DNA from 2 places in the Streptomyces liliifuscus genome. Region 2 is predicted to be linked to the other one. Evidence: riboswitches for the same ligand, from Rfam matches in the RefSeq annotation. Region 2 holds a riboswitch; the other holds the start of a gene.
The links. A riboswitch is a leader RNA that binds a small molecule or an ion and turns the genes downstream of it on or off. The one in region 2 is predicted to bind glycine.

Region 1 (15,239 bases), 5.4 Mb from region 2:
CACGAGCCCCATGGATCCCCCAGGCCCCACCACAGGTCCACCCGCCCCGGATTGGCCTTGGCCCGGGCCTCTGACCAGCGCCTAGCGTCTGCCTCATGCGGATTCGAATCGTCGACGCCTTCACCGACCGCCCCTTCGCCGGCAACCCGGCCGGGGTCCTCCTCCTCGACGCCTCCACGTCCTTCCCGGACGACGCCTGGCTCCAGAACGTGGCCCTGGAGGTCAACCACGCAGAGACCGCGTTCGCCCACCCCCTACCGGCGGACGGAGAGGCCGACTGGGCGTTGCGCTGGTTCACGCCCGCCGCCGAGGTGGCGATGTGCGGCCACGCGACACTCGCCACCGCACACGTGCTGGCCACGACGGGCGCCGCCCCGGGACCCGTACGGTTCGCGACCAGGAGCGGCGTGCTCATCGCCACGGCGCACGACGACGGCTCGATCACCCTGGACTTCCCGACGGCCCCGCTCACCCCGGTCGAGGTCCCGCAGGGCGTCGCCGAGGCGCTGGGGGCCGAGCCGCTCACCGCCCACGACACGGGCCCGAACGTCGGCGACCTGCTGATCGAACTGGACGACGAGAAGACGGTCCTGGGCCTCTCCCCCGACCTCGCGTCCCTCGCCCGTTACTCGGAACGCGGCATCATCGCCACGGCTCGCGCCTCAGACCCCTCCGAGGGCTACGACTTCGTCTCCCGCTGCTTCTTCCCGAACATCGGCATCGACGAGGACCCGGTCACCGGCAGCGCGCACACGGCCCTCGCGCCCTTCTGGTCCGAGCGCCTCGGCCGCACCGCCCTCACCGGCCGCCAGGCCTCCTCCCGCTCCGGCCTCGTACGGACCGAACTCCGTGGCGACCGCACGCTGCTCACCGGCCGCGCCGTCACCGTCATCGAGGGCGAACTGCTCGCCTGAACAGCGCGAAGGGGGCGTACGAGATCTCGTACGCCCCCTTCGCGCTGTTCACGCTTCCCGCCGTTCACGCGGTGGGCAGCCAGCCCACCTTCCCCGCCAGCAGCGCGTACCCGACGAACGCCCCGATGTCGAGCAGCGAGTGGGCGACGACCAGCGGCCCCACGCGGCCCCACCGGCGGTACAGGTAGACGAAGACCACGCCCATCACCATGTTGCCGATGAACCCGCCGATGCCCTGGTAGAGGTGGTAGGAGCCGCGCAGCACCGAGCTGGCCACCAGGGCGCCGACCGGTGTCCAGCCCAATTGGTCGAGTCGGCGCAGCAGATACCCGACGACGATGACCTCCTCCAGGACCGAGTTCTGGATCGCGGAGAGGATCAGCACCGGGTACTTCCACCACACCTCGGGCAGCGCCTCGGGCACCACGGTGAGGTTGAAACCGAGTCCGCGGGCCGCCAGATAGAAGGCGATGCCCGAGCTGCCGATCACCGCGGCGATCGCGGCACCCCGGGCGAGGTCCGGCCAAGGACGGGTGCGGTCGAAGCCGAGCGTGCGCAGCCCCTTCCCCTCGCGCAGCAGGAAGTGCGCGACGAGGGCGACCGGCACCAGCGCGGAAGCGATCCCGAACAGCTGCCACGCCAGATCGAGCCATGGACGGCCGGGTGCGGCCGAGGCGTTGAGCGTGGCCGCCTGGTCCTTGAGTCCTCCCGGTTTGGTGACCGAACCGACAAAGCTGATCAGCGCGGAGACTCCGCTGGCCCCGAGCGAGACTCCCAGTACAAGTAGTGTCTCGTCGCGGAGAATCCGCCGCGAGGGCCGGTCCTCGGGAAAAGAATCAGCCACCGACCCAGCCTCCACGTGCACTCCTGCCTCCAGTTGAGCAATCCCGCCTCATCCCCATCTTCGCCCCGCTAGGGTCTCGAAAGAAGTTGCGAAGATCGTGCGCGACAAGCCGTCGGGGGGACGGACACCCTGCGGGCACCCCTCCCCCGATGCCATAGCATTCGGCCATTTCACTGCTTCAACGACTCCGGTTCGACAGGGAAGGGCACGACCGCCATGGGACGTCACAGCTTGCCCGACGGGTTCCGGTCGGGCGCCACCGGCCCCCGGCGGCGCGCGCGGCGCCGCAACGTGGCGCTCACGACGGCTCTCGTCTTCGTCCTCGCCGCGGGCACGGCGGCCGCGGTCGAGGGCGGCGTGCTCTCCTTCGGCTCGTCCTGCTGGGACAGTGCCGTACGCCTGAGGATCGCCGCCGCTCCAGGCATCGCGCCCGCGCTCAAGGACGCGGCCGGCTACGCCCGGGACAACGACGTGACGTCCGACGGCAGTTGCCTCGACGTGCAGGTGACCGCCCGGGAGGCGTACAAGGTCACGGACGCCCTGCGGTCGAAGGAGAAGAGCGCCACCGAGTTCGAGGCATGGGTGCCGGACTCGGGTGTGTGGGTGAACCGGATCATGGCGGACGGCAAGTCGACCCCGGTGACGCCCGCGGGCAACGTCGCCTCGTCACCCGTGGGCTTCGCCATGATCCCGACAGCCGCGAAGTCGCTCGGGTGGCCCCTCAAGACATACAGCTGGACCGAGCTGGCGGACGCGACGACGACGAGCGAGCGGCTGAGACTCGGGGCGGGCAACCCGTCGCGCAGTGCCACCGGTCTGCTCGCCCTGACGCGTCTGACGCACGCGGTGGGCAGGGCCAAGGACGGCGACATCCTGGCGGCGGCCACCGCGAAGGCCCTCTCGCTGCGCGCCTCCGACAGCGACAGCCAGGTCCTGGACACCCTGCCCCGCGACCTCTCCGGCACCGAGCAGGGCAACCCGAAGCGCAACCAGGCGCTGATCCTCTCCGAGCAGGCGGCGTTCGCGTACAACACGACCGCGGACAGCGGCGACGACCTCGACTTCTTCTATCCGAAGGACGGCTCGCCCCTGCTCGACTACCCGTTCGCGCTGGTGGACGAGCCGGCGCTGACGACGGACGAGAGCCGGGCCGCGCTGCGGTTCATGACCCTCCTCGGCGAACCGGAAGGGCGCCGGATCCTGGAGAAGCACGGCTTCCGTACGGATGACGACGACATCCCGGACAAGCTGGTGACCCGCGCCGGCGGCCGCGCCCCGCAGCCGTACAAGGAGCTGCCGGAGGAGCCGGTCACGGACAAGGAGGTCGAGGAGGCCCTCGGCATGTGGACGATCACCGTGCGGAGCGCCCGGCTCACCACGGTCGTCGACATCTCCGCGTCCATGTCGAAGCCGGTGCCGGGCACCAGCGAGTCCCGTATGGAGGTGACCAAGGCGGCGTTGTCGCAAGCACTGGCCTCATTCACCCCTCAGGACGAGGTGGGGCTCTGGACGTTCTCCAGGAAGGTCGACGGCGAACGCGACTACCGCGTGCTCGTTCCGACCGAGCGGCTGGCCGGCCGTGCGGCAGGCAGCACCCAGCGGGACCTGCTGTCGGCGGCCTTCGACAGCCTGAAGCCGGTCAAGGACGGCGCCACAGGCCTGTACGACACCACGCTGGCGGCGTACAAGGAGGCCACGGCCTCCTACACGAAGGGCAAGTTCAACGGGCTGGTACTGCTGACCGACGGCGCGAACGACGACCCGGGGAGCATCTCGCGCTCCGCCCTCGTCACCCAGCTCCGGCAGCTGACCGATCCGGACCGCCCGGTACCGCTGATCGCGATCGCGGTGGGTCCCGAGGCCGACAAGAAGGAGCTCGACGAGATCGCCGAGGCGACCGGGGGGTCGGCCCATCTGGTCACCGACCCGTCCCAGATCCACTCGGTGATCCTCAAGGCCGTCGTACGGGCCGGCGACCAAAGGTGATCACCCGCTCACCGCACCACGACACGTCCGCTCACCGACCACCACACGTCACCCCGCCGACCTCACCCGAGCGAAACGGCGGGCGCCGGTAACCCGACCGGCCAGGCGTGTACGGGCTCACCGAGGTGCATCAGCTCGGCGTATCGTTTCGTCATGGCGGCCAGCGCCGCATCCCGCCCCATGCCACCCTCCAGCGCCTTGTGGAACGTACGGGACTGCCAGGAGGCCCCGTTGACGCCCCGCTTGCAGCGCTCCTCGATGACACCGAGGTAGAGGTCCCGGTCGGCCGGCTCGACGCCCCACGCGTCCAGGCCCGCCGCCGCGAGGGGCAGCAGTTCGTCCAGCACCAGCTGTGTCGCGGGCATCTTCGTGGTCCCGCCGTACCTGCCGCGTCGCGGCCACTCCAGCCGCGCGTCGATGCCGTACCGGCAGGCCTGGTCGAAGTTGGTGGCCGCGGCCTCGAAGGGCAGCCGTGTCCACACCGGCCGCGCCTCGCCCGCGAGGGCCCGTACGAGCCCGTAGTAGAAGGCCGCGTTGGCGATGACGTCGGTGACCGTGGGGCCCGCGGGCAGCACGCGGTTCTCCACGCGCAGATGCGGGACGCCGTCGTCGATGCCGTACACCGGGCGGTTCCAGCGGTAGATGGTGCCGTTGTGGAGCACGAGTTCGGCGAGCCGGGGCGTGCCGCCCTTGTCGAGGACGCTCTGCGGATCCTCCTCGTCGCAGATGGGCAACAGGGGCGGGAAGAACCGCAGGTTCTCCTCGAACAGGTCGTACGCCGACGAGATCCAGCGCTCCCCGAACCATGTGCGCGGCCGGACCCCCTGCGCCTGGAGCTCGGGCGGACGGGTGTCGGTGGACTGCAGGAACAGCGGGGGCCGCGACTCGCGCCACAGCTCGCGGCCGAACAGGAAGGGAGAGTTGGCGCCCACCGCGACCTGGACGGCGGCCACCGCCTGCGCCGCGTTCCACACATCGGCGAAGCGTCCGGGCGTGACCTGGAGGTGCAACTGCACGGAGGTGCAGGCGGCTTCGGGCGCGATGGACGCCGAGGTGCAGCTGAGCCGCTCCACACCCTCGATGTCCAGCCTGAAGTCCTCGCCGCGTGCCGCCACGATCTGGTCGTTGAGCAGCGTGTAGCGGTCCACGTCGGAAAGGTTCGCGGAGACCAGGTCGTCGCGGGCGATCGTCGGCAGAATACCGATCATCACGATTCCGGCATCGACCTCGTTCGCCTTCCGGTGGGCATATGCGAGTGACGTGCGCAACTCCTCGGCGAGCCGGTCGAATACACGGCCGCCGAGCCGATGGGGAGCAATGTTGACTTCCAGATTGAACATGGCGAGTTCTGTTTGGAAATCCCGGCTCGCGATGCGCTCGAGTACTTGCGCATTCATCATTCTCGGCATGCCGCCAGGACCGGCGAGATTCAGCTCGATCTCCAGGCCCATGAGATTCTTGGGGCGGTCGAACCGCTTCTCCGCCAGCAACCGCGCCAGCCCCGCCAGACACTGCTGAAGCTTTTCGCGGTACCGCTGCCGATCGGACAGACCGATCGGCCCCGCCACGACCTTCTCCCCCATCGAAGTGTCCCTCCTCGACTGGGCAGCCCGACGAACCGGCCGCTGATGTCCCGGGTCACGTGGGATGATGCCCAGGCAGTGTGATCGATAACGCCCCGGAACAGACCCCCCGGGCGCTACTCCGAACGCAGATGCCCACAGGCACATTCACCAGGCATGGGTCAGTGCTCGCTTTCGACGATCTGCCCTGTCGTGAAAAACGCCGACAGGAACCGGCCGTCCACCCCGGTGGCATATTCCGAGGTCATCGACGGGTACCCCTGGAGAACCAGGACCAAACGCACGTCACGCCGACCGAATTGTCTCTTGCCCTTAATGCGCGGAACGGCTAGACGAAACACCGTCAGAACACGTGTCGTATAAACTCCGCGAACGAGGCAGAGAGTTGGCGTTCGCCATGGTAGGTCCTGCCGTCAAAGTGCCGCCCGCCACGCGGCCGACCCTTCGTGCGAACGACGTCACTTTGACGACCGGACCTTGGGCCCTCGCCCCTCTGACCCGAGAGCTGACAGCGCCGTCCGCCCCCGCCCTCGCGCCACCATGCCTGTCGAATGAGAGGCGACCCACCATGCCGCTGCATGTGCCCCCGGCTCCCGCGCCCGCGTTGCGCACCGTCCTCACCGCCCTCGGTTCCCCCACCGCGGTCCGTGAAGCGCGTACCCCGTCCCTGCGCAACGCCCAGGGACCCGCCACACCCGATCTGCCGCTGCCCGTCCACGTACTCGACCGGATCACCCCGGCGGGCACCTCCGCCACCCGCCTGGCCGGGTGGCGCTTCCTGATCCGCTGCGGCGAACGCGCCGTGGCTGCCGCGGAAACGAGGCTGACCCCCGACGGCTGGGCCTTCTCGCACTTCTTCGAGGGCCCGTACGTCACCGCCACCGAGCGCGCCCTGCGCCAGGCCGAGACGATGACCGGGTCGTACCAGGCCCGTCTGTTGTCCGTACCCGAGCTCTACATGCTCACACTCTGGCTGCACGGCGACTGCGCGGCCGACGGCGCCGAGGGCCATCCGGCGGCCACCGACCTCCTGGTGCCACTGGCTCCCGCCCCGCCCGGCATCGCCGCGCACCGACCGCACCGCGTGGCCGAGCTGCTGCCCGTCCTGACCCATCGGCTCACACCGACGCCGACGCCCGCCCCGCTGCTCGGCTCACCCGCCTGAGCGCACCCCGGCTTCCGTGCCCCGCGGCCCCACCCCGGCCGCGGGGCACGCTGCTGCGCGGGGACGGAACTGCTTTGGGGACGGTGTTGCGTGGAGTGACGACCGAGGGACGCTGCGCACCCCCGGCCCGTCCGGACTAGCCCCATCCGACCATTACTAACCACCCGAAGAGACAGCCCAGTTGGAATGAACCGTCCGCACGGGTGATGCGTCATCAACCTGTGAGGAGCGCTGACGCCAAATCCCTGCGGATTGACGCCCGTAGGGCAACACTGGGTTCCGGACCATCTGACAAACGGGGGGCGGCAATGAGCATCAGTTCGAGCCGCGGAACAGACACGACACCGATCACCGACCTCACACCAAAGCGAAAGATCCCATCAATGTGCCAGCACCAGCCACCGTGCCCGACAGCCGACTCCGCCGACCGGGAGGCCGCGCTTCTTGTGGCGCACCACCCGGAGCAGGGATGGAGCCTGCTGTGCAACGGCGTTCTCCTCTTCGAGGACACCGGTGAGCTCCTGCCGGACGGCCGGATCATCGCTCCACATCGCCCTGTGGCCATGGACGTGATGACCGCCGCCTGAGCGGCGCGGTACGCCAAGGGCGGCGTGGCAGGCCGTCCGGACACATGAGGGGCCGGCCCGGGAAGCAATCCCGGAACCGGCCCCGACGCATGTCTGTCGGTGATTACTCTTCGTAGGCGTCCAGCGGCGGGCAGGAGCAGACCAGGTTCCGGTCGCCGTACGCCTGGTCGATCCGGCGCACCGGCGGCCAGTACTTGTCAGCGGCCGAGACACCCGCCGGGAAGACGGCCTCCTCGCGGCTGTACGCGTGTTCCCAGGCGTCGCCGAGCGCGGCGGCCGTGTGCGGGGCGTTCCGCAGCGGGTTGTCGTCCGCCGCCCACTCGCCCGAACCGACCTTCTCGATCTCCCCACGGATGGCGATCATCGCCTCGCAGAACCGGTCGAGTTCGGTCAGATCCTCGCTCTCCGTGGGCTCGATCATCAGCGTCCCGGCCACCGGGAACGACATCGTCGGCGCGTGGAACCCGTAGTCGATCAGCCGCTTGGCGACGTCGTCGACGCTCACACCGGTCGCCTTGGTCAGCGGCCGCAGATCGATGATGCACTCGTGCGCCACCAGCCCGCCGGGACCGGTGTAGAGCACCGGGTAGTGCGGCTCAAGACGCTTGGCGATGTAGTTGGCACTGAGCACGGCGACCTGGGTGGCCCGCTTGAGCCCCTCACCGCCCATGAGACGGACGTACGCCCAGGAGATGGGCAGGATGCCCGCGGAGCCCCAGGGAGCGGCCGAGATCGGGCCCACGCCGGTCTCCGGGCCGGCGGCCGGCTGCAGCGGGTGGTTCGGCAGGTACGGCGCCAGGTGCGAGCGCACCCCGACCGGACCCACGCCGGGACCGCCGCCGCCGTGCGGGATGCAGAACGTCTTGTGCAGGTTCAGGTGCGAGACGTCGCCACCGAAGTGCCCCGGCTTGGCGAGCCCCACCAGCGCATTGAGGTTGGCGCCGTCGACGTACACCTGGCCGCCCGCCTCGTGCACCTGGGCGCAGATGTCGGCGACGTGCTCCTCGAACACCCCGTGCGTCGAGGGGTACGTGATCATCAGCACCGACAGCTCGTCGCGGTGCTGCTCGATCTTGGCCCGCAGGTCCTCGACGTCGATCTCGCCGTCGTCGGCGGTCTTCACGACGACGACCTTCATCCCGGCCATCACCGCGCTCGCGGCGTTCGTCCCGTGCGCGGACGACGGGATGAGGCAGACCGTGCGCTGCTCGTCGCCATTGGCCCGGTGATAGCCGCGTACGGCCAGCAGACCGGCCAGCTCGCCCTGCGAACCGGCGTTGGGCTGCAGCGACACCTTGTCGTACCCGGTGACCTCGGCGAGCCGCTCCTCCAGCTCACGGATGAGCGTGAGATAGCCCTGCGCCTGCTCGGCGGGCGCGAAGGGGTGCAGCTGCCCGAACTCGGGCCAGGTCACCGGCTCCATCTCGGTCGTCGCGTTGAGCTTCATCGTGCAGGAGCCCAGCGGGATCATGCCCCGGTCGAGCGCGTAGTCGCGGTCGGCGAGCCGGCGCAGGTAGCGCAGCATCGCGGTCTCGGAACGGTACTGGTGGAAGACCGGGTGCGTGAGGTACTCGTCGGTGCGCAGCTGCGCGGCCGGCAGCGTGTCCTCCGTCGCCCCGTCCAGCACGGCCACGTCACCGTCGACCCCGAACGCGGCCCAGACGGCGCCCAGTTGAGCCCGCGTGGTGGTCTCGTCGCAGGCGAGGGACAGATGGTCTGCGTCGACGAGCCGGAGGTTGACCCCGCCCCGGCGCGCCGCCGCGAGCGTCTCGGCCGCCTTGCCCGGCACCCGCACGGTCAGCGTGTCGAAGTACGCCTCGTGGACGACCTCGACCCCGCCGGCCTTCAGACCCGCGGCGAGGATTGTGGCGTACCGGTGGGTGCGCCGGGCGATGCCCTTCAGGCCCTCGGGACCGTGATAGACGGCGTACATCCCGGCCATCACGGCGAGCAGCACCTGAGCCGTACAGATGTTGCTGGTCGCCTTCTCACGGCGGATGTGCTGCTCACGCGTCTGCAGCGCGAGCCGGTACGCCTTGTTGCCGTCCGCGTCGACCGAGACGCCGACCAGCCGGCCCGGCAGGCTGCGCGCGAACTTCTCGCGCACGGCCATGTATCCGGCGTGCGGCCCGCCGAAGCCCATCGGCACACCGAAGCGCTGGGTCGTGCCGACCGCGATGTCGGCGCCGAGCTCACCGGGCGAGGCGAGCAACGTCAGGGCGAGCAGATCGGCGGCGACGGTGACGACCGCGCCCAACTCGTGCGCCTGCTCGACGACGGGCTTGAGGTCCCGTACGGCACCGGAGGCGCCGGGGTACTGGAGGAGCACGCCGTTGATCTCGCGCTCGGCGAGCCCGGCCGGAATGCCGTCACTCAGGTCGGCGACGACGACCTCGACGCCGGTCGGCTCGGCGCGGGTCTCGATCACGGCGATGGTCTGCGGCATGGTGTCCGCGTCGACGAGGAACAGGCCCTTCTTGTTCTTGCCCATGCGCCGCGACAGCGCCATGGCCTCGGCGGCCGCCGTGCCCTCGTCGAGCAGCGAGGCTCCGGAGGTCGGCAGTCCGGTCAGCTCGGCGACCACGGTCTGGAAGTTCAGCAGCGCCTCGAGCCGGCCCTGTGAGATCTCGGGCTGGTAGGGCGTGTACGCCGTGTACCAGGCCGGACTCTCCATGACGTTGCGCAGAATGACAGGCGGCGTGAACGTCCCGTAGTAACCGAGCCCGATCATGGAATCCAGCACCTGGTTGCGGTCCGCGAGGGAGCGCAGCTCGGCCAGTACCTCGGCCTCGGTGCGGGCGCCCGGCAGTTCGAGCGAGTCGGCGTTCTTGATCACATCCGGGACCGCGGCGGCCGTCAGCTCGTCGAGCGAGCCGTACCCCACGTGCGCGAGCATCTTGGCCCGGGCTTCGGTGTCGGGCCCGATGTGGCGCTGCTCGAAGGGGATTCCCTGTTCGAGCTCTGAGAGCGGAATACGATGGACGGTCATTGCGGAGGCCTCCTGGTCTGACGACCTTCGAGGGCACCACTGCATGGGTGCCCGGACGGCCTCCCCCTCTGTCATCTCAACCTGAGAGCTTCACCGGCCCGCCCGTGAAGGCGCACCGGCTTTCACCGTCGGTGAGAGCGGAACCCGTCCAAAAAAACTCGAACACCGCTCTGCTTTCCAGAGTGACCTCGTCCATGCGGTACGTGGGCCTGAGAGATTCCGGGGAGGATTTGCTCCTTCGGCGCCTCCGATGAAGCCTGGAGGACTCTCCCGCACGGGGTCAGCAGCCGTTGCCCAGCGTACCAGCGGGGTTCCCTCGAGTGGCCGCCCTCCTCAAAGTGCTCTTTCGTAGTGCTTACGGATGAGTTGCGAGCAGCTGGAGGGCCCGTGCAGACCGACATCGATCCGCGCAACCTGATAGGCCGCAAGGCGTTCGACCGCAACGGCACCAAAATCGGCACGGTCGACGAGGTCTACCTCGACGATGCGACCGGCGTACCGGAGTGGGCGGCCATACGCACCGGCCTGTTCAGCAGAGACGCCTTCGTCCCCCTGGAGCCCAGCGAGCTGGCCGACGGGGCCCTGCGCGTCCCCTTCGAACGCGCCCTGATCAAGGACGCCCCCGACTTCGGAGTGGGCCGCCACCTCTCCCCCGAACAAGAACTCCAGCTCTACCACCACTACGGCCTGGACGTAGCCCCCCCACCCCCCTTCCCGGACCACGACTTCGGCCACCTGGCAGGCAAGGACGAGTCCCCGTAGGGAACGTTTCAGGGGTCACGGAAACCACCCACCCCCAGGAGCGACAGCGGCCCTGGCTTTCTTTGGGGGCGCGGAGAACTGCGCACTCTTCAGGGGCGCGGGGAACTGCGCGACCAGCCCCCACGCACCCGCAGCCACAATCGCACCCCCGTCACCCTCCCCGCCCGCCGCAGGCGACCCCGCAGGCGCCCCCACACCCCCAGGCCGCCGCTCAACCAACGGCAACGGCTCCGCAACCTCCAACAAAGGATCATCACTCCGAAACGTCCGCACCCGCCCCGGAGGGGAACCCGGCGTCTCGAACCGCACAGTCACCCGCCCCAGCCCACTCCCCTGCACCCACCCGTGCCCGAACTCGGCATGCCGCACATCGTGCCCCGCATGCCACCGCCGCTCCGCCGGAGGCACCGGCTCCTCCACCGCCTCCTCGACCTCTTCCTTCTCCGCGTGCTCGACCTCCTCGGCGGCAGCGACAGCGGCCGCAGCGGCGGCAGCCGTCCGAGCCTGCGCGAAGAGATCCTCCTGCGTGTAGTCGGCGAGCCCCGAGACCCCCACCCCCAGCAGCCGTACGCCGCCCGTGGTGTCCACGGACTCCAGCAACCGCGCGGCGGCCTCCCGCACCACCGCGGGGTCGTCCGTGGGCCCCCTGAGCGTCTCGGACCGGGTCAGCGTCGAGAAGTCGTACCGCCGGACCTTCAGCACGATGGTCCGCCCCGACAGATGCGCGTCCCGCAACCGCCCCACACACCGGTCGGCGAGCCGCTGGACCTCCATCCGCACTCGCACCCGGTCATGGATGTCCACGTCGTACGTGTCCTCGACGGAGACCGACTTGGTGTCCCGCTCGGCCACCACGGGCCGCACGTCGTGCGCGAGCGCCATGGCGTACAGCGCGACCCCGTGGGCCTTCCCCAGGAGCCGTACGAGCTCGTCCTCGCCCGCCTCGGCGATCTCCCCGACCGTGGTGATCCCGGCCCGCCGCAGATGGTCCCCCGTGGCGGGCCCCACGCCCGGCAGCGTGCGTACGGACATGGGGGCCAGCAGCTCCCGCTCGGTGCCCGGCTCGATCAGCACCAGCCCGTCGGGCTTGGCCTGCTCGGAGGCGATCTTCGCGAGCATCTTGGAGGCGGCGAGACCCACGGAGCCGGTCAGACCGGTGACGGCCCTGATGTCCCCGCGCAGCTTCACCCCGGTCAGCCGCGCCGACTCCGCGTCCCAGGCCGTCCGCCCGGCCTCCAGATCCACGAACGCCTCGTCCAGGCTCAACGGCTCCACCAGCGGCGACAGATCCCGCAACAGGCCCATCACCTGCTCGCTGATGTCCCGGTAGAGCCCGAAGCGCGGTACGAGATACGCGGCGTTCGGCGCCAGCCGGCGGGCCTGCGCCATGGGCATCGCCGAATGCACCCCGAAGACCCGTGCCTCGTACGAGCAGGTCGCCACCACGCCCCGCGGCCCGAGCCCGCCCACGATGACCGCTTTCCCGCGCAGGCTCGGCTTGGCCGCCTGCTCCGCCGAGGCGTAGAAGGCATCCATGTCGAGATGCAGGATCGTGGGCGCGGTTCTCACATGTCCGATGCTGCCCTACGCCACTGACAATGCACTGCGGACCGGCACGGAGCCGGACCGCCCGAACAGCCGAACGACGGACACCGGACGACGGACACCGGACGACGGAAAGCAGGCGGCGGGCGTCAGGGCCGGACGGCCCCGACAGGCCCCGCCGCTTCAGACCGCGCGATTGCGCCGCCGCGCCAGCTCGTCCGCCGGATTGGGCCGCACAAGCGTCTCGCCCGTGTCGACCCGCTCCCCGTGCAGCTGTGAGAGGGCGCTCTCCACGTCCCGCCAGACCACGCCCACCGCGATCCCGAAGATGCCCTGGCCGCCCTGGAGGAGCGCGTGGACCTCGTCGGGCGAGGAGCACTCGTAGACCGTCGCGCCGTCGCTCATCAGCGTCATCCGCTCCAGGTCCCGGAACCCGCGCTCACGCAGGTGCTGGACCGTCGTGCGGATGTTCTGCAGCGAGACCCCGGTGTCGAGGAACCGCTTGACGATCTTCAGGACGACTACGTCCCGGAAGCTGTAGAGCCGCTGCGTCCCCGACCCGTAGGCGGCCCGCACGCTCGGCTCGACCAAACCCGTTCTGGCCCAGTAGTCGAGCTGCCGGTAGGTGATGCCCGCGGCCGCGCAGGCCGTGGGCCCGCGATAACCGACCTCCTCGGACGCCACCCCGCCGTCCTCGGGCACCGCTGTCGGCCGCTGTACGTGATCGGCCGCGCTGCTGTGAAGCGGGTACGGGCTGCTCTCCCCCAGACCGGGTCCGGGGGCACCCCCAGCCGTACCGTCGCCGCTGCTTCTCACGCCGACCTCCGTCCTTGACCTGCCTTCTCGACGGTAGGCAGCCACCGGGGGTGCGTCAACGACCGCCACACTCGGCACGCCGAGTGATAATCACCCTAGGAGTGGTTTCCCGTGTCCCACCGCGGGGAAAGGCTAGCCGAATGCTCTCGGGACAACCGCCGTACGGCCTGTCGTCCGGCGGTCCCGGAGGGTCACTGGAGCCCGGGCCTGAGGGTCACTGGCTGTTGGTCCCGAAGTCCTCGGGCGAGATCTGGTCGAGGAACTCGCGGAACTTCTCCACCTCGTCCTCCTGCTCGTCCGGGATCGCGATGCCGGCGTCGTCCAGCACCCCGTCGCTGCCGTAGATCGGCGTTCCGGTGCGCAGCGCGAGCGCTATGGCGTCGGACGGCCGGGCGCTCACCTCGACCCCGCTGGCGAACACCAGCTCCGCGTAGAAGACGCCCTCCCGCAGGTCCGTGATGCGCACCTCGGTGAGCTCCTGGCCGACGGCCTCCAGCACGTCCTTGAACAGGTCGTGGGTCAGCGGTCGCGCGGGGGCCATGCCCTGCTGAGCGAAGGCGATCGCCGTCGCCTCCCCGGGCCCGATCCAGATGGGGAGGTAACGGTCGCCTCCCACTTCACGCAGGAGCACGATCGGTTGGTTGGAGGGCATTTCGACCCGGACACCTACGACGTCGAGCTCGTTCACACAGCAACCCTAGGCCGTGCCCGGCATCTTTGGGTAGTCGGGCACGGAATGGGCGGCCGATACCGCTCTTCGCGCGACCCACCGGGTCAGGGCAGCCGCACCCCGAGCGCGGACTGCACCAGCGCGGCGTGCAGCTTCACCGCGAGCCCCGCCAGCTCCTTGGTCTGCGCCTCCGCGTGCGCCCTGGTCTGCGGATTGCGGTGACGCCGCAGCGGGGCCACAACCTGGTCGACAAGGCCGGCCTCACGGTCGGCGGCGGCCTTCACGGCACGCAGATGGCGCGGCTCGATCCCGAACCGCCCCAGTTCCACGACGAGACCGGCCACGGTCACCGCCTCGGCGTCGTAGACCCCCTCAGGCAGCGGTGTGATGAGCCCGTAGGACTCCCACTCCTGAAGCTCCTGCTCGCCGATCTCCACGGCGGCCAGCAGCTCGGCCCGACCGATCCTGGCCACGGTCGGCCCCTCGGGCTCGCAGAGCGCCTCGCCGTCGCGCTGACGCCCCACGGACGGCAACGGCAGCGCCTCACCGCGCTCCACGGCGTCCAGGTGCTCGCGGATCACCTTCAGGGGCAGATAGTGGTCCCGCTGCATCCTCAGGACGTGCCCGAGGCGCTCGACATCGCCCGGGCTGAACTTCCGGTACCCCGACGGTGTCCGCTGCGGCTCGATGAGCCCCTCCGACTCCAGGAAACGGATCTTGGAGATGGTGACTTCGGGGAACTCGTCGCGCAGCACATTGAGCACCGTGCCGATGCTCATCAGTCCGTTGTCCATGGCGGCGGTGCCGTGGCCGACACCGCCGCTCGGTGTTCGAAACATGGACCTTCCTGAGGGTCCCCCCGGACCGGGTCCGGGGGCGGGTCAGATACCCCGCTGGCTCGCGTAGAAGACCAGCCGGTACTTGCCGATCTGCACCTCGTCGCCGTTCGACAGCGGGACCGAGTCGATCCGCTCCCGGTTGACGTACGTGCCGTTGAGGCTGCCGACGTCCGCCACCGTGAACGAGCCGTCGGGAACCCGACGGAACTCGACATGGCGGCGCGACACGGTCACGTCGTCCAGGAAGATGTCGCTCTGCGGATGACGGCCGGCGGTGGTCAGCTCGCCGTCCAGCAGGAAGCGGCTGCCCGAGTTGGGCCCACGGCGCACCACCAGGAGCGCCGAGCCGAGCGGCAGCGCGTCGACGGCGGCCTGCGCCTCGGGCGAGAGCATCGGCATCTGCGTCTGGCCGGTGACCTCGGCGTCGTAGGCCTCAAGGCCCGAGATGGAGATCGTCGAGGTGGTCTCCGACGGACGCTCGGGCGTCGCCCCGGCCCGCAACGGAGCACCGCAGTTGGAGCAGAAGCGGCTCGCCTCCG
Region 2 (15,239 bases):
ACAGGCCGTCAGGAGCAGCGGGGACAGCACCAACAGGGCGACGGCGGGGACATGGCGTACACGCTTCATGAGGACAACTCCCGGATTCTGAGCGGTTTCTGAGAGCTGCATGCAACCAACCGCCCATGTGCCTCGATTGGGTTCACGCTGTGCCCAGCCTGTGGCTCCGGCACAGCCCGGCTCAATCACCCCTACGAAGGCGCTCCGCCGGGTGCGTTGTTTCGTCTGCGGGTGCGTTGCGGCTGGGCGCGCGGTTCCCCGCGCCCCTTCGGGGCGCCGCCCGAACCGCATCTAACCGAGGCGCACCCTTGCCAGTTGCCGTGACTGGGCGACCAGGCGGTCCGTGCTGTCCCATACCTCCGCGTCCTCCTCCAGGAAGCCGCCGGCGAGGTTGCGGGTGGTGATGGAGACGCGGAGAGGGCCCGGGGCCGGGCGGCAGCGGACGTGCACGGTCAGCTCGACGGTCGGTACCCAGCCGGACAGGCCGAGTTCGAAGGCGGTCGGCGGCAGCGCGTCCACCGCGAGGAGCAGCGAGAGGGGGTCCGGGTCGCGGCCGTCGGCGAGGCCGAACCAGGCCCGCATCTCGCCCTTGCCCGACGGCGATCCGAGCGCCCAGCCCAGGGTGGCGGGGTCCAGCTTGAGCATCAGCCGGTCGGCGATGGCGGAGCTGCCGGAGACGGGGGCGGGTCCGTCCTCGGGTCCGAAGCACTGGTCCATGGGCGGAATCGCGGGCGGCCGGGCCGTCGTACGGACGTCGTCGGGCAGGCCGTCGAGGTCTCCGTACGAGGCGAGCACGCGGATCCGCTCGACCTCGCGGCCCTGGTCGTCGTACTGGTACAGGGACGCCTGGCCGGTGGAGAGGGTGCGACCGGTGCGTACGACGTCGGTGCGGACGACCGCCGGGCCCGGCTGGGACGCGGTGAGGTAGTGCGCGGAGATCGTGAACGGGTCGGCGTGCGGCAGGGCGTCCGCGAGCGCGCGGCCGAGGACCGCGAGCAGGTAGCCGCCGTTGACGGCACTGATGATCGTCCAACCGGCGGACAGGTCGATGTCGTAGACGCCGGGCGCGCGACGGGTGACCGCGGTGTCGCGGTCGAACTCGCTGTCGCCGATCCTGGCCCGTACCGCGTGCACGGAAGCTGCTTCTGACATGCCTGAACGGTACAACAGGTAATTACTAAGCAGTAGCTTTTTCTGTTTCGATCACGTGAAACGGCCCGTGGTCCGCCTCACTCCGGCTCGCTCCGGCACCTCGAATCACTCCGCCACCTCGACCGCCGTCGAGCGGCGGTGCCACGCGCGGGGCGCGCGCCAGTGGTACCGCATCGCGAGCAGCCGCAGTGTGAAGGCCGTGACTACGGCAAGCGCCGAGGTGAGGGTGTTCAGGGCGTCGTAGCGGATGCACAGGGCGACCATCGCGCTGCCGACGATGGCGGGCACGGCGTAGAGGTCGCGGTCCCAGCGCAGCAGCGAGGGAACCTCGTTGGCGAGGACGTCCCGCAGCACACCGCCGCCGACCGCGGTCGCGAGTCCGAGGGTCGCCGAGGCAGTGAGGCCGAGCCCGTACTCGTATGCCTTCGTCGTGCCCGCGACGCAGAAGAGGCCGAGTCCGGCCGCGTCGAAGATGTTCACCCCGAGCTGGATCCGCTCCACCTCGGGGTGGAGGAAGAAGACCAGCAGGGCGGCGAGCAGCGGGGTGAGGAAGTAGCCCAGATCCGTGAAGGCCGCGGGCGGCACGGCTCCGATGATCAGGTCCCGGAACAGCCCGCCGCCCAGCGCGGTGACCTCGGCGAGGACGGCGATGCCGAAGACGTCGAAGTTCTTGCGGACGGCCAGCAGGGCACCGGAGATCGCGAAGACGAAGATGCCGACCAGGTCGAGTGTGTGCTGGACGGACGGGGTGAAGAGTTCCTGAATCACCCGAACATTCTCGCCCAGCACTGAGCCCCTGCCTTCCATTGCAAGGCAGGGGCTCGGTGTTACTTACTTCTCCTTGGCGGGAGCGTCACCCTCGGAGGCTTCGGCGGCCTCGGGGGCGGCCTCTGCGGGAGCGTCCTTCACCGGAACTTCCTCGGAAGCCGGTGCCTCCTCGGAAGCCGGAGCATCCTTGGCAACCGCCGGGGACTCCTTGGCGACCGGCGTCTCCGTGGCTGCCGCCACCTCGGCCGCGACCGCCGCCGACGTCGCCGCGGACTCCGCGAGCACCTCGTCGGCCACCAGCTCAGCCGCCTCCTTCGCGGCGGTCAGCAGCACGGTGTCCTGCGGTGCCTGGTCCTCGAAGTTCTCCGGGTGGTGGCAGGCCACCTGCTGACCGGGCTTCAGCTCCAGGAGCGGCGGCTCGGTGGTCGTGCAGATCTGCGTGGCCTTCCAGCACCGCGTGTGGAAGCGGCACCCGCTCGGCGGCGAGATCGGCGAGGGCACATCGCCCTTGAGCAGGATGCGCTCGCTCTTGGCCGACTTGCGCCGGGGGTCCGGGATCGGCACGGCCGACATCAGCGCCTTGGTGTACGGGTGCATCGGCGCCTTGTAGAGCGACTCGCGGTCGGCCAGCTCGACGATCTTGCCGAGGTACATCACGGCGATACGGTCCGAGACATGGCGTACGACGGAGAGGTCGTGCGCGATGATCACGTACGTGAGGCCCAGCTCCTGCTGGAGGTCGTCCAGCAGGTTCACCACCTGTGCCTGGATCGACACGTCGAGCGCGGAGACCGGCTCGTCCGCCACGACCATCTTCGGGTTGAGCGCGAGCGCGCGGGCGATGCCGATGCGCTGGCGCTGGCCGCCGGAGAACTCGTGCGGGTAGCGGTTGTAGTGCTCGGGGTTGAGACCGACCACCGACAGCAGCCGCTGGACCTCCTTCTTGATGCCGCCCTCGGGCGAGACGCCCTGGAGCTTGAAGGGGGCGCTGATGATCGTGCCGATCGTGTGGCGCGGGTTCAGCGACGAGTACGGGTCCTGGAAGATCATCTGGACGTCACGGCGCATCGGGCGCATGCCCGCGACGCTGAGGTGCGTGATGTCCTTGCCCTCGAACTCGACCTTGCCCGCGGTCGGTTCGAGCAGCCGCGTGATCAGCCGGCCCATCGTCGACTTGCCGCAGCCCGACTCGCCCACGACACCGAGCGTCTCGCCGGACCTGACCTCGAAGTCGATGCCGTCGACCGCCCGTACCGCGCCGACCTGCCGCTGGAGCAGGCCCTTGCGGATCGGGAAGTGCTTCTGCAGGCCGGTCACCTTCAGGAGCGTCTCGCCGGGGGCGGCGTCCTTGGTGAGAGTCGCCGTGCCGTCGCTCTGCGCGGGGATGGCCACGGGTTTGTCCTCTGCTTTGTCACTCACAGCTTCGGCGCAATCTCTTCGGTCCAGATCCGTTCCCGCTGCTCGTGCGTCATGTGGCAGGCGGCCCAGTGCTGGCTGCCGACCTCGGTCAGCTCGGGGCGGACCGTGCGGGTGACGTTGTCCTTGGGGACGTCCGCGTACGAGCAGCGCGGGTTGAAGGCGCAGCCCGAGGGGATGTTGATCAGCGAGGGCGGGGAGCCCTTGACCGGGATCAGCCGCTCGGTCTGCTCACGGTCCAGGCGCGGCATGGAGCCGAGCAGGCCCCAGGTGTAGGGGTGCCTGGGCTCGTAGAAGACCTTCTCGGCCGGGCCCCGCTCGATGCAACGGCCGCCGTACATCACCAGGATGTCGTCGGAGAGCTCGGCGACGACGCCCAGGTCGTGGGTGATGATGATGACCGCGGAGCCGAACTCCTGCTGCAGGTCCCGGATCAGGTCGAGGATCTGCGCCTGGACGGTCACGTCCAGGGCGGTCGTCGGCTCGTCCGCGATCAGCAGCTCGGGGTTGTTGACCAGCGACATCGCGATCATCGCGCGCTGGCGCATACCGCCGGAGAACTCGTGCGGATAGCTGTCGACCCGCTTGTCCGGCTGGGGGATGCCGACCCGGTCGAGCATCTCGACGGCACGCCTGCGCGCCACCTTCTTGTCGACCTTGTGGTGGATCCGGTACGCCTCCACGATCTGCTGACCGATCGTGTAGTACGGGTGCAGCGCCGACAGCGGGTCCTGGAAGATCATCGCCATCTCGCGGCCACGCAGCTTGCGCACGTAGTCCGGGTCGGCGGAGAGCAGTTCCGTGCCGTCGAGCCAGATCTCGCCGGAGATCTGCGCCTTGCGCTTGCCGTACTGGCCCGCGGTGTGCAGGCCCATGATGCCGAGCGAGGTGACCGACTTGCCGGAGCCCGACTCGCCGACGATGCCGAGGGTCTTGCCCTTCTCCAGCGTGAAGCTGAGCCCGTCGACGGACTTGACCAGGCCGTCGTCGGTCGGGAAGTGCACCTTCAGGTCGCGGACTTCGAGGAAGGCGGAGGGGGCGGGCGAGTCCTTGACGGGCTCGCTCACCGCGGCTCCACTCTTGCTGAGTTCGGTCATGAGAGCCTCACTCGGGGGTCGATCACGGCGTACAGCAGGTCCACCAGGAGGTTCGCGATGATCACCGCGAGCGAGGTGATCAGCGTGACGCCCAGGATGACGGGCAGGTCCTTGTCGCTGATCGCCTTGAGAACCGCCTGCCCGAGGCCGGGAAGGCTGAACGTGGTCTCGGTGAGGATCGCGCCGCCGATCAGGGCGCCGAGGTCCATGCCGAGCATGGTGAGGATCGGCGTCATGGTGGAACGCATCGCGTGCTTGCCGATGACGACGGGTTCGCGCAGGCCCTTGGCTCGGGCCGTGCGGATGTAGTCCTCGCCCAGGACCTCCAGCATGGTGGCTCTGGTGATCCGGGCGTACATCGCCGCGTAGAGGAAGGCCAGCGTGACCCAGGGCAGGATCATGCCGCCGAACCAGCCGGTGAAGCTCTCCTCGATGGGCACGTACTGGGCGTCGATCCAGCCCAGTCCGTAGCTGAAGATCGCGAGCGACAGCAGGCCGGTGAAGTAGATGGGGAGCGAGACGCCGCCGAGGGCGACGATCATCGCGCCACGGTCCCAGAGGGAACCGCGCTTGAGCGCGGAGAGCACGCCCGCCGCGACACCGAAGATCAGCCACAGGATGGCGGCACCGAGCGCGAGAGCCAGGGTCACTGGGAAGCGGTCGGTGAGAACCGGCCAGATGGCCTGCTCGTTGCGGAAGGAGTAGCCGAAGCAGGGGGCTGCGCAGTTCGTGACGTCGCCGCCGGCCGCGTAGGTGCGCCCGACGAAGAGGCCTTTGAAGAACTCCCAGACCTGGGCGAAGATCGGGTCTGCCAGACCGAGCTTCTGCCGCACGGCCTCGATCGCCGCGGGGTCGGCCTGCTTGCCCACGAACATCGTGGCCGGGTCCACGCCCGCCCAGCGGGGGACGAGGAAGAAGATGCCGAAGACCACCAGAATGATGACCACCAGCATCACTGCGGCGGCGAAGAGCCGCCTGATGAGGTATGCGAGCACTGCTCTCGGCCCGGCGGCGGTGCCGCGGGCCACCGGAGGTCATCCGGTGGCCCGCGGGTCACGCCGCGCCGGCCTTCACCTGCCTTTCGTGCCGTATGGCGGGTGCGCCGGTCGGTGTTACTTCTTCAGGCCGAGGTTCACGAAGTCGTACTGACCGCTGTAGTTGTCGGTCGTGTAGACGTTCGCGAGACGGCTGGAGCGCCAGTTGATGAACTTCTCGAAGACGAAGGGCAGGTAGTACGCGCCCTCCGAGACCTTGTGGTTGATCTCCGTGGAGATCTCGACCTTCTTCGCCTCGTCGAGCTCCTTGACGTAGTCGTCGAAGAGACCGTCGATCGACTTGTCCTTGATCAGGGCGAAGTTGTTGTTGCCGCTCTCGAGGATGTACTTGCTGTCCCACAGCGGCATGCCGTAGCCCTGGACGGTCGGGAAGTCCGGACCCCAGCCCATGATGATGATGCCGTAGCCCTTCTTCTTCACGTTCTCGGGGCTACCGATGATGCCGGTGGTCTGGGCACCGTCGAACTGGTCGATGTCGACGGTGATGCCGACCTTCTTCAGCGAGGCCTGGAGGGACTCGGCCGTGGCGACCTCGACCGGCTTGTTGTTACGGACCGCGATGGTGGTCTTGAAGCCGTTCGGCTGACCGCAGGCCTTGAGCTCTTCCTTGGCCTTGGCGACGTTGCCGTTCTTGTTCGTCGTGGCCGACTCGTACGGGTCGTACTTCTGGCCCTCGGAACCGGGGACGGACGGCGGCAGCATGTTGGTGCCGATGTCGCCACCGGCGACCGGGCCACCGCGAGCGGTCTGCAGCGACTCGTGGTCGGCGCCGTAGATCACGGCCTTGCGGCAGTGGACGTTGTCGAACGGCTTGACGCTCTGCGGGAAGACCGCGTAGCGGATGTAGCCGGAGACCGGGTTGTCCAGGTTGGCCTTGTGCTGCTTCAGGGCGGTGGTGCGGCCCTGCGGGGACAGACCGGTCTGGCCGATGTCCAGGTCGTAGTCGCCGTTGATCAGACGCTGGTCCATGTCATTGGCGTTGGTGAACAGCGTCAGCGAGATCTTGTCCGGGTACGCCTTGCGGACCGGGTCCGAGGACTGCTTCCAGTTCTCGTTGCGGACCAGGACCAGCTTCTTGTTCGGCGTGTACGACTGGAACTTGTACGGGCCGGAGGAGAAGGGCTTCAGGCCGTACTTCGACTTGGTGTCCTTGTCCTGGCGGACCGGGGACGCCGAGGTCAGGCCGAGGATGTCCTCGAAGTCCGAGTTCGCCTCGGGAAGCTTGAAGATGATGGTCTTGTCGTCCGGCGTCTCGATCGCCTTCAGACCGAGCTTGTCCTTGGACTTGTCCTTGTACGGGCCCGGGTACTCACCCTTGGGGTCGAGCACGTCCTTCAGGTAGACCGGACCGCCGGACAGGACGTCCTGCGCCCAGACGCGCTCGATGCCGTACTTGACGTCCTTGGAGGTGATGGGCTTGCCATCCTCCCAGGTGACCCCGTCACGCAGCGTGTACGTGTAGGTCTTGCCGTCGTCGGAGATCTTCGCCGTGCTGGTGGCGAGGTCCGGGGTGACCTCGGCGCCCTTGGCTCCGGGCTCCGCCTTGCCGGTCACCAGCGTGCGGCTGTAGTACCGCATGAAGTTCCATGCGAAGCCGTAGTAGCCGCGCGTGGTGTCCCACGAGTCGGCGTCCTGGGCGCCCGCGAACTTCAGCTCGCCGCCCTTCTTGACGAGGGAGGCCTGCGCGACCTTGTTGTTGGCTGCGTTGAAGCCGGCCGCGCCGTTCTTCGAGCCGCCGTCGTCGTCGCTGCCGCCGCCGCCGCACGCCGCCGTGGACAGCAGCGCAGCGACCACGGCTGCGGCGGCCGCGGCCTGCTTGCGCCGCCCTGTGGTGCGTTGGGTACTCACTCGGATCCTCCGATATGTAGCGGCCCGTCGACAGATGACGGGGCCCTGGGGGTACGGCAGTTCAGCGGGAACCCTTCGGGTCGAGCGCATCGCGTACGCCGTCGCCGAAGAGGTTGAAGGAGAGCACGGTGATGAAGATCGCTACACCCGGGATCACCATGTACATGGGGTCCGAGTCGTAGTAGTCGATCGCGGAGGAGAGCATCTGTCCCCAGGAGGCGGTGGGCGGCTTGACGCCCACGCCCAGGAAGCTGAGCGCCGCCTCGGTGAGGATGTTGGTCGGGATCATCATCGTCGTGTACACGATGATCGGCGCGACGAGGTTGGGCAGCAGCTCCTTGAACAGGATGTAGAACCGCCCGGCCCCGAGGCTGCGCGCGGCCTCCACGTACTCGCGCTCACGCAGGGACAGCGTCTGACCGCGCACCACGCGTCCCACATAGGGCCAGCCGAAGAAGCCGATCACCAGGATCATGACGAACAGGCGCACGCCCGTACCCGTCAGACCCAGCATCTCGTTCGGCATGACCGAGACCAGCGCGATGATGAAGAGCAGCTGCGGGAAGGCCAGCAGGCCGTCCATCACGCGGCTGACGAGGGCGTCGACCCAGCCGCCGAAGTAGCCGGCGAGGACGCCGAGCACGGTGCCGAGCACCACTGCCACCAGGGCCGACAGGAAGCCGACGAGCAGCGAGATGCGGGCGCCGTAGACGATCCGGGCGAAGATGTCGCGGCCGCTGACCGGTTCGACGCCGAGAAGGTGGTCTCCGCTGATTCCACCGAAGGACCCGGTGGGGGTCGAGAAGAGCGGATCGATCAGGTCCTCGTGGTGGGACTCGGGGTCCTGCCCGACCAGGTTCGTGATCACGGGAGCGAGCAGCGCGATCGCGATCAGCACGAGGACGATGACGCCGCCCGTCAGGGCGAGCTTGTCCCGCTTCAGGCGCTCCCAGGCGATGCGGCCGAGGGAACGACCCTGTACCGCCTTCGCCTCGGCGGAGCCGGCTACGAGCGCCGCCTCCTCGGCCGCGCTCGGGGCGGCTTCGGCCGTCGGCTCGTGCAATGGTGCCGTCATCGTGGCAGGGACCCCTCTCAACCGGCGGTAGCCGGCCCACACTTGCCGCTGTAGCGGCGTGATCAGTCCGTCGTACACGGGGGCGAAACCCCCTGGACCGGGAGTCTTCAACGCCTCGGCGATCTGTTGCCAGACCTGACGGTGAATGGATGCGCAAACGTGATGCTGTCAGGAGGGTTCCGTTATCCGAACGCCGGGTAACGGGGGTCGGACGCGGGAGTTTTGGTACGAAAGGGGCCTCGCAGCCCATTTACCCGCGTAGATCGGGACATACCGCCCACGGGTGATGCGGGAGTGGGAGGCGGTGCTCCACGGGTTGGACTCAACAGGACCCGGATCGTCTCAGGTGCTTCGACCGGATCGTCTCAGACCCGGTGAATCATCTCAGCAGGCGCCCACGTCATCTCAGTAGGTGCCCGGGAATCCGTATCCGCCGGCCGCCGGCGCCTGGGCGGGCGCCGCGTGGGCCTCACGATCGTAGAACGGCCGCGCGTTGATCCGCAGCCACAGGGCCACCGGGTCGTACTCGTCGGACATCGCGACCGTCGACACCGGCAGTCCGTCCGGCACCGCGCCGATGGACTGCTGCATCATCGCCCGCACCGAGTCCACGGCGGGCGGGCTGGTGTCGTACACATCGAGGCCGATGGCCAGATAAGGCGCCCCGAGCGCGGGCTGCACCCAGGCTCGGCGCAGCGATCTGACGGCGGTGGTCCGGTGCGCGTTCTGCGTGAGCAGGGCGTAGAACTGCGGGATCTCGATGCCCGGTTCGGACAGCCTGAGCGGGCCCGCGGGCTGCCGCTCCAGGCCGGTCGAGATACGGCGCAGATCCAGCCAGGGGATGCCGACACCACCGCCCGGCGCGTGCGGGTTCAACCACAGGCCGTAGTGGTCGGGGTAGAGGGTGCGGGCGACGTCGAGTCCGTCGACCACCTCGTACGAACGGTTCCAGCCGCTCGCCGAGAGCTCCTGGGCGGAGGTCACACAGGGCGCGTAGCCGAAGCCCTCGACCTCCATGTTCCCGTACTGGGCGTCGGGCGAGCCCGCCTGGCCGTGCCAGAGCAGCATCCAGACCTGGCCGGACGACGGGGTCGCGAGGGCGCGCAGGAGCGCCTCGTAGGCGTCGTAACGCCCGGGCGTCACTTGGCGCAGCATGTGCTCGACCTGCCCGGCCGCGGCCGTGCCCGACGCGCTCACCTTCTACCGCCCCTTCGTGACATCCCTGACATACAGGTCCATTCGACGGGGCACCGTGCTCGCTTGAACATGGCACCACCCCGACCGAGCCATGAAACCAGCTTAAGTGGCGATCCCGACAGCACCGTTGCGCTCCGCCGGGTTTGGTGTTGAGAGCTCGGGACTTTCTGTTGTTCGCCGCCCGCGGGATGGGGGTGGCTGGGCGCGCCGTTCCCCGCGCCCCTTCGGGACGCGCCCCTGCCGGGCTACGAAAACTAGTGGGCCCAGGTGTAGAACGGGCGCACCTGTGTCCGTAGCCAGTCGCCCACCGGGTCCTGGGCCACGTCCAGGAAGACGAGGTTCACGGGGTGCCGCACGGGGACCCGGCCGAGGGCGCGGCCCACGGCGTCCAGGGGGAGGGTGCGGGCGTCGTCGTGCCAGTGGGCCAGCTCCACGCCGATGAACATCACGGGGTCGCCGCCCTCGATGCTCGCCAGACAGCGGCGGGCGCTCAGGACGACACCGGTCGCGGCGAACTCGGCGGAGGCGGCGGTCAGGAAGTCCACCGGGTCGTGCTGCCAGTCCGGCTGGAAGAGCCGCACCCGGCCGCCGCTGGCCGACCCGTCCAGTTCCGTACGCCCGGCCCGGCACAGCTCGGCCACGGCGGGCGGCGGCAGCGGCACCCCGACCGTGCCGTCCGGGTTCACCACGATGCCCACCTGGGGCGGCAGACCGCGCGCGAACTCGACGGCGGGCGCCACCGTGTACGACATGTGGTCGCCGACGACCTGGCGGAACTGCTGCTCCGAGGAGAAGACCGGCACGTACGCCTGTCCGCCGAACTCCAACGTGGGCAGGTCGAGCGGGCCGCTGTGCGGGCCGCCGCCCTCGGGCAGCGGCACCCACAGGAAGCTGCGGCCCATGACCTCCACGATCCGGGCGCCCGCGGAAGGCGACGCCGCACCGAGGGAGGCGGCCAGTACCGCCTCCAACTCGTTGCCGGGCCAGCCGACATGGGGGTGTGGGTGCGCTTGCACCGGAATGTCCTGTGCCGGGAAGTCCATCTCTCTACCGCCTGCTCGAACCGCCGTCTGCGGCTGTCGAGATTACGCGTACGCGCCCTCCCCCGCCGCAGTCCGTCCGGCGCACCGGGACCTCGGTCCGTCCGGTCACCGGGCCCTCAGTCGCCGAAGTCGACCCGCCGCAGCACGTCCGCCGCGGCACGGTCGATCAGCACCGCCGAACCGCAGCCGTCCGGCAGGTCGCCCTTCTCCACGGAACGCAGCAGCCGGCCGAACGCGCCGCGGTGCCGCGCGAACGCGTACCGCGAGACGCCGCGGCCCCTCTCGCGCTGGCCGTCCAGGGCCGTGCCGGGGTCCACGTCGAGCAGCAGCAGGTGCAGGGCGCCGCCGCGCCGCCGGGCGTCCCGGGCCAGCCAGCTGCGCACCCAGGCCTGTGTCCCGCAGTCGTGCACCACGACCCCCTCGCCGGACCGCAGGGCCCGGCGCAGGCCCGCGTAGTGCGCGGCGCGGACCAGGGGCCGGTAGACCGCGTACGGCAGGAAGCGGGCCAGCCTGCCGTCCCAGCGGTCGCGGGTGTCCTGGGAGTCGATGCGGCGGCCCGTCACCGCCCGGCGCATCAGGGTCGACTTGCCGCTGCCGGGCAGGCCCGTGACCACCACCAGATCGGACGTGCCGAAGCGGAGGCCGTGCGGGCTGTGTCCCGCGCGCTCCCGCAGATCGCGGACGACGGGCGCCGGAAGCGGGCCGCACGCCTCCCCGGCCGGGGCAGTGGGCTGCTTGGGCAGCGCGATGGCCGCGCTCGTGGCGTACGCCGTGGTCCTGTTCACCCTGATCGTCCTCCCCATGGGGTCGGGAGACCCATCCCCGTCGAGTGTAAAGAGAAGGTAATGCGCTGGTCCCCTCATTTCTGTTCTCGTCCTGCCACAGCCCCGTCACAGATCACTGTGGATGCCTGTGGACCCTGTGCGGACGCCGTGCGGCCGGGCCCGGCCGCCGCTCACCCGCCCCCTCGCGAAGAGTCCCCTGCCGCGCCGCTCCGATGCGTGCAATGATGTGCCCGCCAACTGCATACCGGCCGCTTGAATCCGCGCGGGAGAGTTCCGGACACGTCTTGTACGTGGTCCGGGCGCCGAAGGAGCAAGTCCCTCCCTTGAATCTCTCAGGCACCGTTACCGCGCGGGCGAGGCACATCTGAAAAGCGGGCCGTTCCCTGTCACCAGGGCTTCGGCTCCACCCAAGGTGCAAGTCAGTGACCCTCCGGTCGACCGGTGGTCACGGCGAACCTCTCAGGTTCCGATGACAGATGGGGAGGAACGACCTCGCCGTCATGCCTTGGGAGCCCCACCGTGAGCAGTAACGCCCCCGTTGACCCGCGCCATACCGCGCTCGACGCCCTGCATCGTTCGCTCGGCGCGACGATGACCGATTTCGCCGGCTGGGACATGCCCCTGCGCTATGGGTCCGAGCGCGACGAGCACCTCGCCGTACGGACGAAGGCCGGACTCTTCGACCTCTCCCACATGGGCGAGATCACCGTGACCGGACCCCAGGCGGCCGCGCTGCTCGACTTCGCGCTGGTCGGCAACATCGGGGGCGTGAAGGCCGGCCGGGCCCGCTACACCATGATCTGCCGGGCCGACGGCGGCATCCTCGACGACCTGATCGTCTACCGGCTCGCGGAGACCACGTACATGGTCGTCGCCAACGCCTCCAACGCCCAGACCGTTCTCGACGCGCTCGTGGAGAGGGCCGAGGGCTTCGACGCCGAGGTCCGCGACGACCGGGACGCCTACGCCCTGCTCGCGATCCAGGGACCCGAGTCCCCCGGCATCCTCAAGTCCCTCACCGACGCCGACCTGGACGGCCTGAAGTACTACGCCGGCCTGCCCGGCACGGTCGCGGGCGTCCCCGCGCTGATCGCGCGCACCGGCTACACCGGCGAGGACGGCTTCGAGCTGTTCGTGGCCCCGGCCGACGCCGAGAAGCTGTGGCAGGCGCTGACCGACGCGGGCACCCCGGTCGGGCTCGTGCCCTGCGGCCTCTCCTGCCGGGACACCCTGCGCCTGGAGGCGGGCATGCCGCTGTACGGGCATGAGCTGAGCACCGCGCTCACCCCCTTCGACGCCGGGCTCGGCCGGGTCGTGAAGTTCGAGAAGGACGGCGACTTCGTGGGGCGCGAGGCGCTGACCGAGGCCGCCGCCCGTGCCGAGTCGCAGCCCCCGCGCGTCCTCGTCGGCCTGATCGCCGAGGGCCGCCGTGTGCCGCGCGCCGGTTACCCGGTCGTCGCCGACGGCAAGGTCGTCGGCGAGGTCACCTCCGGCGCGCCCTCACCGACCCTGGGCAAGCCGATCGCGATGGCGTACGTGGACGCCGCGCACTCAGCACCCGGCGCGCCGGGTGTCGGCGTGGACATCCGGGGCAGCCACGAGCCGTACGAGGTCGTGGCGCTGCCGTTCTACAAGCGCCAGAAGTAGACCCTGGTACAGCGAGCGCCGGACAGTGAACCCTGGTCCGCGAGCGTCACGAAGTGACCCAGAGCACATCAGCCCAGGTCACCCCCAGTCCCCCTGCATCAGCACTCCCCCGCGTACAGGAGAATTCAGGCCATGAGCAACCCCCAGCAGCTGCGCTACAGCAAGGAGCACGAGTGGCTGTCGGGCGCCGAGGACGGCGTCTCGACGGTCGGCATCACCGAGCACGCGGCCAACGCGCTCGGCGATGTCGTGTACGTCCAGCTCCCGGAGGTGGGTTCCGCGGTGACCGCGGGCGAGACCTGCGGCGAGCTGGAGTCGACCAAGTCGGTGAGCGATCTGTACTCGCCCGTCTCCGGTGAGATCACCGAGATCAACCAGGACGTCGTGGACGACCCCGCGCTGGTGAACACCGCCCCGTTCGAGGGCGGCTGGCTGTTCAAGGTACGGGTCGCGGAGGAGCCGAAGGACCTGCTCTCCGCGGACGAGTACACCGAATTCTCCGGCAGCTAAGGACTCCTGACCGATGTCGCTTCTGAACCAGTCCCTCCACGAGCTCGACCCGGACGTCGCCGCCGCCGTCGACGCCGAGCTGAACCGCCAGCAGTCCACCCTCGAAATGATCGCCTCGGAGAACTTCGCCCCGGTCGCCGTCATGGAGGCCCAGGGCTCGGTCCTCACCAACAAGTACGCCGAGGGCTACCCTGGCCGCCGCTACTACGGCGGCTGCGAGCACGTCGACGTCGCCGAGCAGATCGCCATCGACCGGGTCAAGGAGCTGTTCGGCGCCGAGTACGCCAACGTCCAGCCGCACTCGGGCGCCTCCGCCAACCAGGCCGCGCTGTTCGCGCTGGCCCAGCCCGGCGACACCATCCTCGGCCTGGACCTGGCCCACGGCGGCCACCTGACCCACGGGATGCGGCTCAACTTCTCCGGCAAGCAGTTCAACGTGGTCGCGTACCACGTGGACGAGGCCGGCCTCGTCGACATGGCCGAGGTCGAGCGGCTCGCCAAGGAGCACCGCCCGAAGGTCATCATCGCCGGCTGGTCGGCGTACCCGCGGCAGCTGGACTTCGCCGAGTTCCGCCGCATCGCGGACGAGGTCGAGGCCTTCCTGTGGGTCGACATGGCGCACTTCGCGGGTCTGGTCGCGGCCGGCCTCCACCCGAACCCGGTGGAGCACGCGGACGTCGTCACCTCCACCACCCACAAGACGCTGGGCGGCCCCCGCGGCGGGATCATCCTCGCCAAGAAGGCCTTCGCGAAGAAGCTCAACTCGTCCGTCTTCCCGGGCTTCCAGGGCGGCCCCCTGGAGCACGTGATCGCCGCCAAGGCCGTCTCCTTCAAGGTCGCCGCCTCGGAGGACTTCAAGGAGCGCCAGCGCCGCACGGTCGAGGGCGCCCGGATCCTCGCCGAGCGGCTCACCGCGCCCGACACCCGCGCGGCCGGCGTGAACGTCCTCTCCGGCGGTACGGACGTCCATCTGATCCTGGTCGACCTGCGCGACTCCGAGCTGGACGGCCAGCAGGCCGAGGACCGTCTCCACGAGGTCGGCATCACGGTCAACCGCAACGCCGTCCCGAACGACCCTCGCCCGCCGATGGTCACCTCGGGCCTGCGGATCGGCACGCCCGCCCTCGCCACCCGCGGCTTCACCGCCGAGGACTTCGCCGAGGTCGCGGACGTCATCGCCGAGGCGCTGAAGGCCCCCGCGTCCTTCGGGGAGGCCGACGCGCAGGCGCTCAAGGCCCGGGTGACCGCACTGGCGGAGAAGCACCCGCTGTACCCCGGTCTGGGCCACTAGTCCCGTTTCACCGGGGCACCGCGCACACTGGAAGGTGTGCGCGGTGCCCCGCCCGCCCGACACCCACCACCGCCCTGGTCGCAGCGCTTCGCGCCTTTCGTTCTTCTGCACCACCCCCGCTTTGAGGAGTCCCCGTGGCCATCTCGGTCTTCGACCTGTTCTCGATCGGCATCGGCCCGTCCAGCTCCCACACGGTCGGCCCGATGCGTGCCGCGCGGATGTTCGCCCGCCGGCTGCGCACCGAGGACGTCCTGTCCTCGGTGACCTCGGTACGCGCCGAGCTGTACGGCTCACTGGGCGCGACCGGCCACGGCCACGGCACCCCCAAGGCGGTGCTGCTCGGCCTGGAGGGCGC

Region 1: it holds a riboswitch for glycine, as region 2 does, so the genes downstream of both, gcvP (aminomethyl-transferring glycine dehydrogenase) here and gcvT (glycine cleavage system aminomethyltransferase GcvT) in region 2, are expected to answer to the same signal.

What each region holds. Positions count from the first base shown of each region.
Region 1 is NZ_CP066831.1:9,032,495-9,047,733, reverse strand. Features, by position in the region: gene JEQ17_RS39040 (PhzF family phenazine biosynthesis protein) at 96-914, shown strand; gene JEQ17_RS39035 (CPBP family intramembrane glutamic endopeptidase) at 979-1,779, opposite strand; gene JEQ17_RS39030 (substrate-binding and VWA domain-containing protein) at 1,975-3,744, shown strand; gene JEQ17_RS39025 (glutamate-cysteine ligase family protein) at 3,807-5,327, opposite strand; gene JEQ17_RS39020 (hypothetical protein) at 5,896-6,492, shown strand; gene JEQ17_RS39015 (DUF5999 family protein) at 6,876-7,079, shown strand; gene gcvP (aminomethyl-transferring glycine dehydrogenase) at 7,183-10,068, opposite strand; glycine riboswitch at 10,256-10,351, opposite strand; gene JEQ17_RS39005 (PRC-barrel domain-containing protein) at 10,456-10,830, shown strand; gene JEQ17_RS39000 (DNA polymerase IV) at 10,846-12,399, opposite strand; gene JEQ17_RS38995 (MerR family transcriptional regulator) at 12,559-13,191, opposite strand; gene JEQ17_RS38990 (bifunctional nuclease family protein) at 13,406-13,879, opposite strand; gene ftsR (transcriptional regulator FtsR) at 13,966-14,700, opposite strand; gene JEQ17_RS38980 (FHA domain-containing protein) at 14,743-15,239, opposite strand, start outside.
Region 2 is NZ_CP066831.1:3,602,929-3,618,167, forward strand. Features, by position in the region: gene JEQ17_RS15115 (hypothetical protein) at 1-69, opposite strand, end outside; gene JEQ17_RS15120 (thioesterase family protein) at 292-1,152, opposite strand; gene JEQ17_RS15125 (trimeric intracellular cation channel family protein) at 1,258-1,959, opposite strand; gene JEQ17_RS15130 (ABC transporter ATP-binding protein) at 1,984-3,312, opposite strand; gene JEQ17_RS15135 (ABC transporter ATP-binding protein) at 3,336-4,433, opposite strand; gene JEQ17_RS15140 (ABC transporter permease) at 4,430-5,428, opposite strand; gene JEQ17_RS15145 (ABC transporter substrate-binding protein) at 5,546-7,336, opposite strand; gene JEQ17_RS15150 (ABC transporter permease) at 7,398-8,411, opposite strand; gene JEQ17_RS15155 (enhanced serine sensitivity protein SseB C-terminal domain-containing protein) at 8,817-9,608, opposite strand; gene JEQ17_RS15160 (enhanced serine sensitivity protein SseB) at 9,863-10,651, opposite strand; gene JEQ17_RS15165 (AAA family ATPase) at 10,768-11,454, opposite strand; glycine riboswitch at 11,690-11,794, shown strand; glycine riboswitch at 11,795-11,922, shown strand; gene gcvT (glycine cleavage system aminomethyltransferase GcvT) at 11,956-13,083, shown strand; gene gcvH (glycine cleavage system protein GcvH) at 13,216-13,593, shown strand; gene glyA (serine hydroxymethyltransferase) at 13,607-14,884, shown strand; gene JEQ17_RS15185 (L-serine ammonia-lyase) at 15,019-15,239, shown strand, end outside.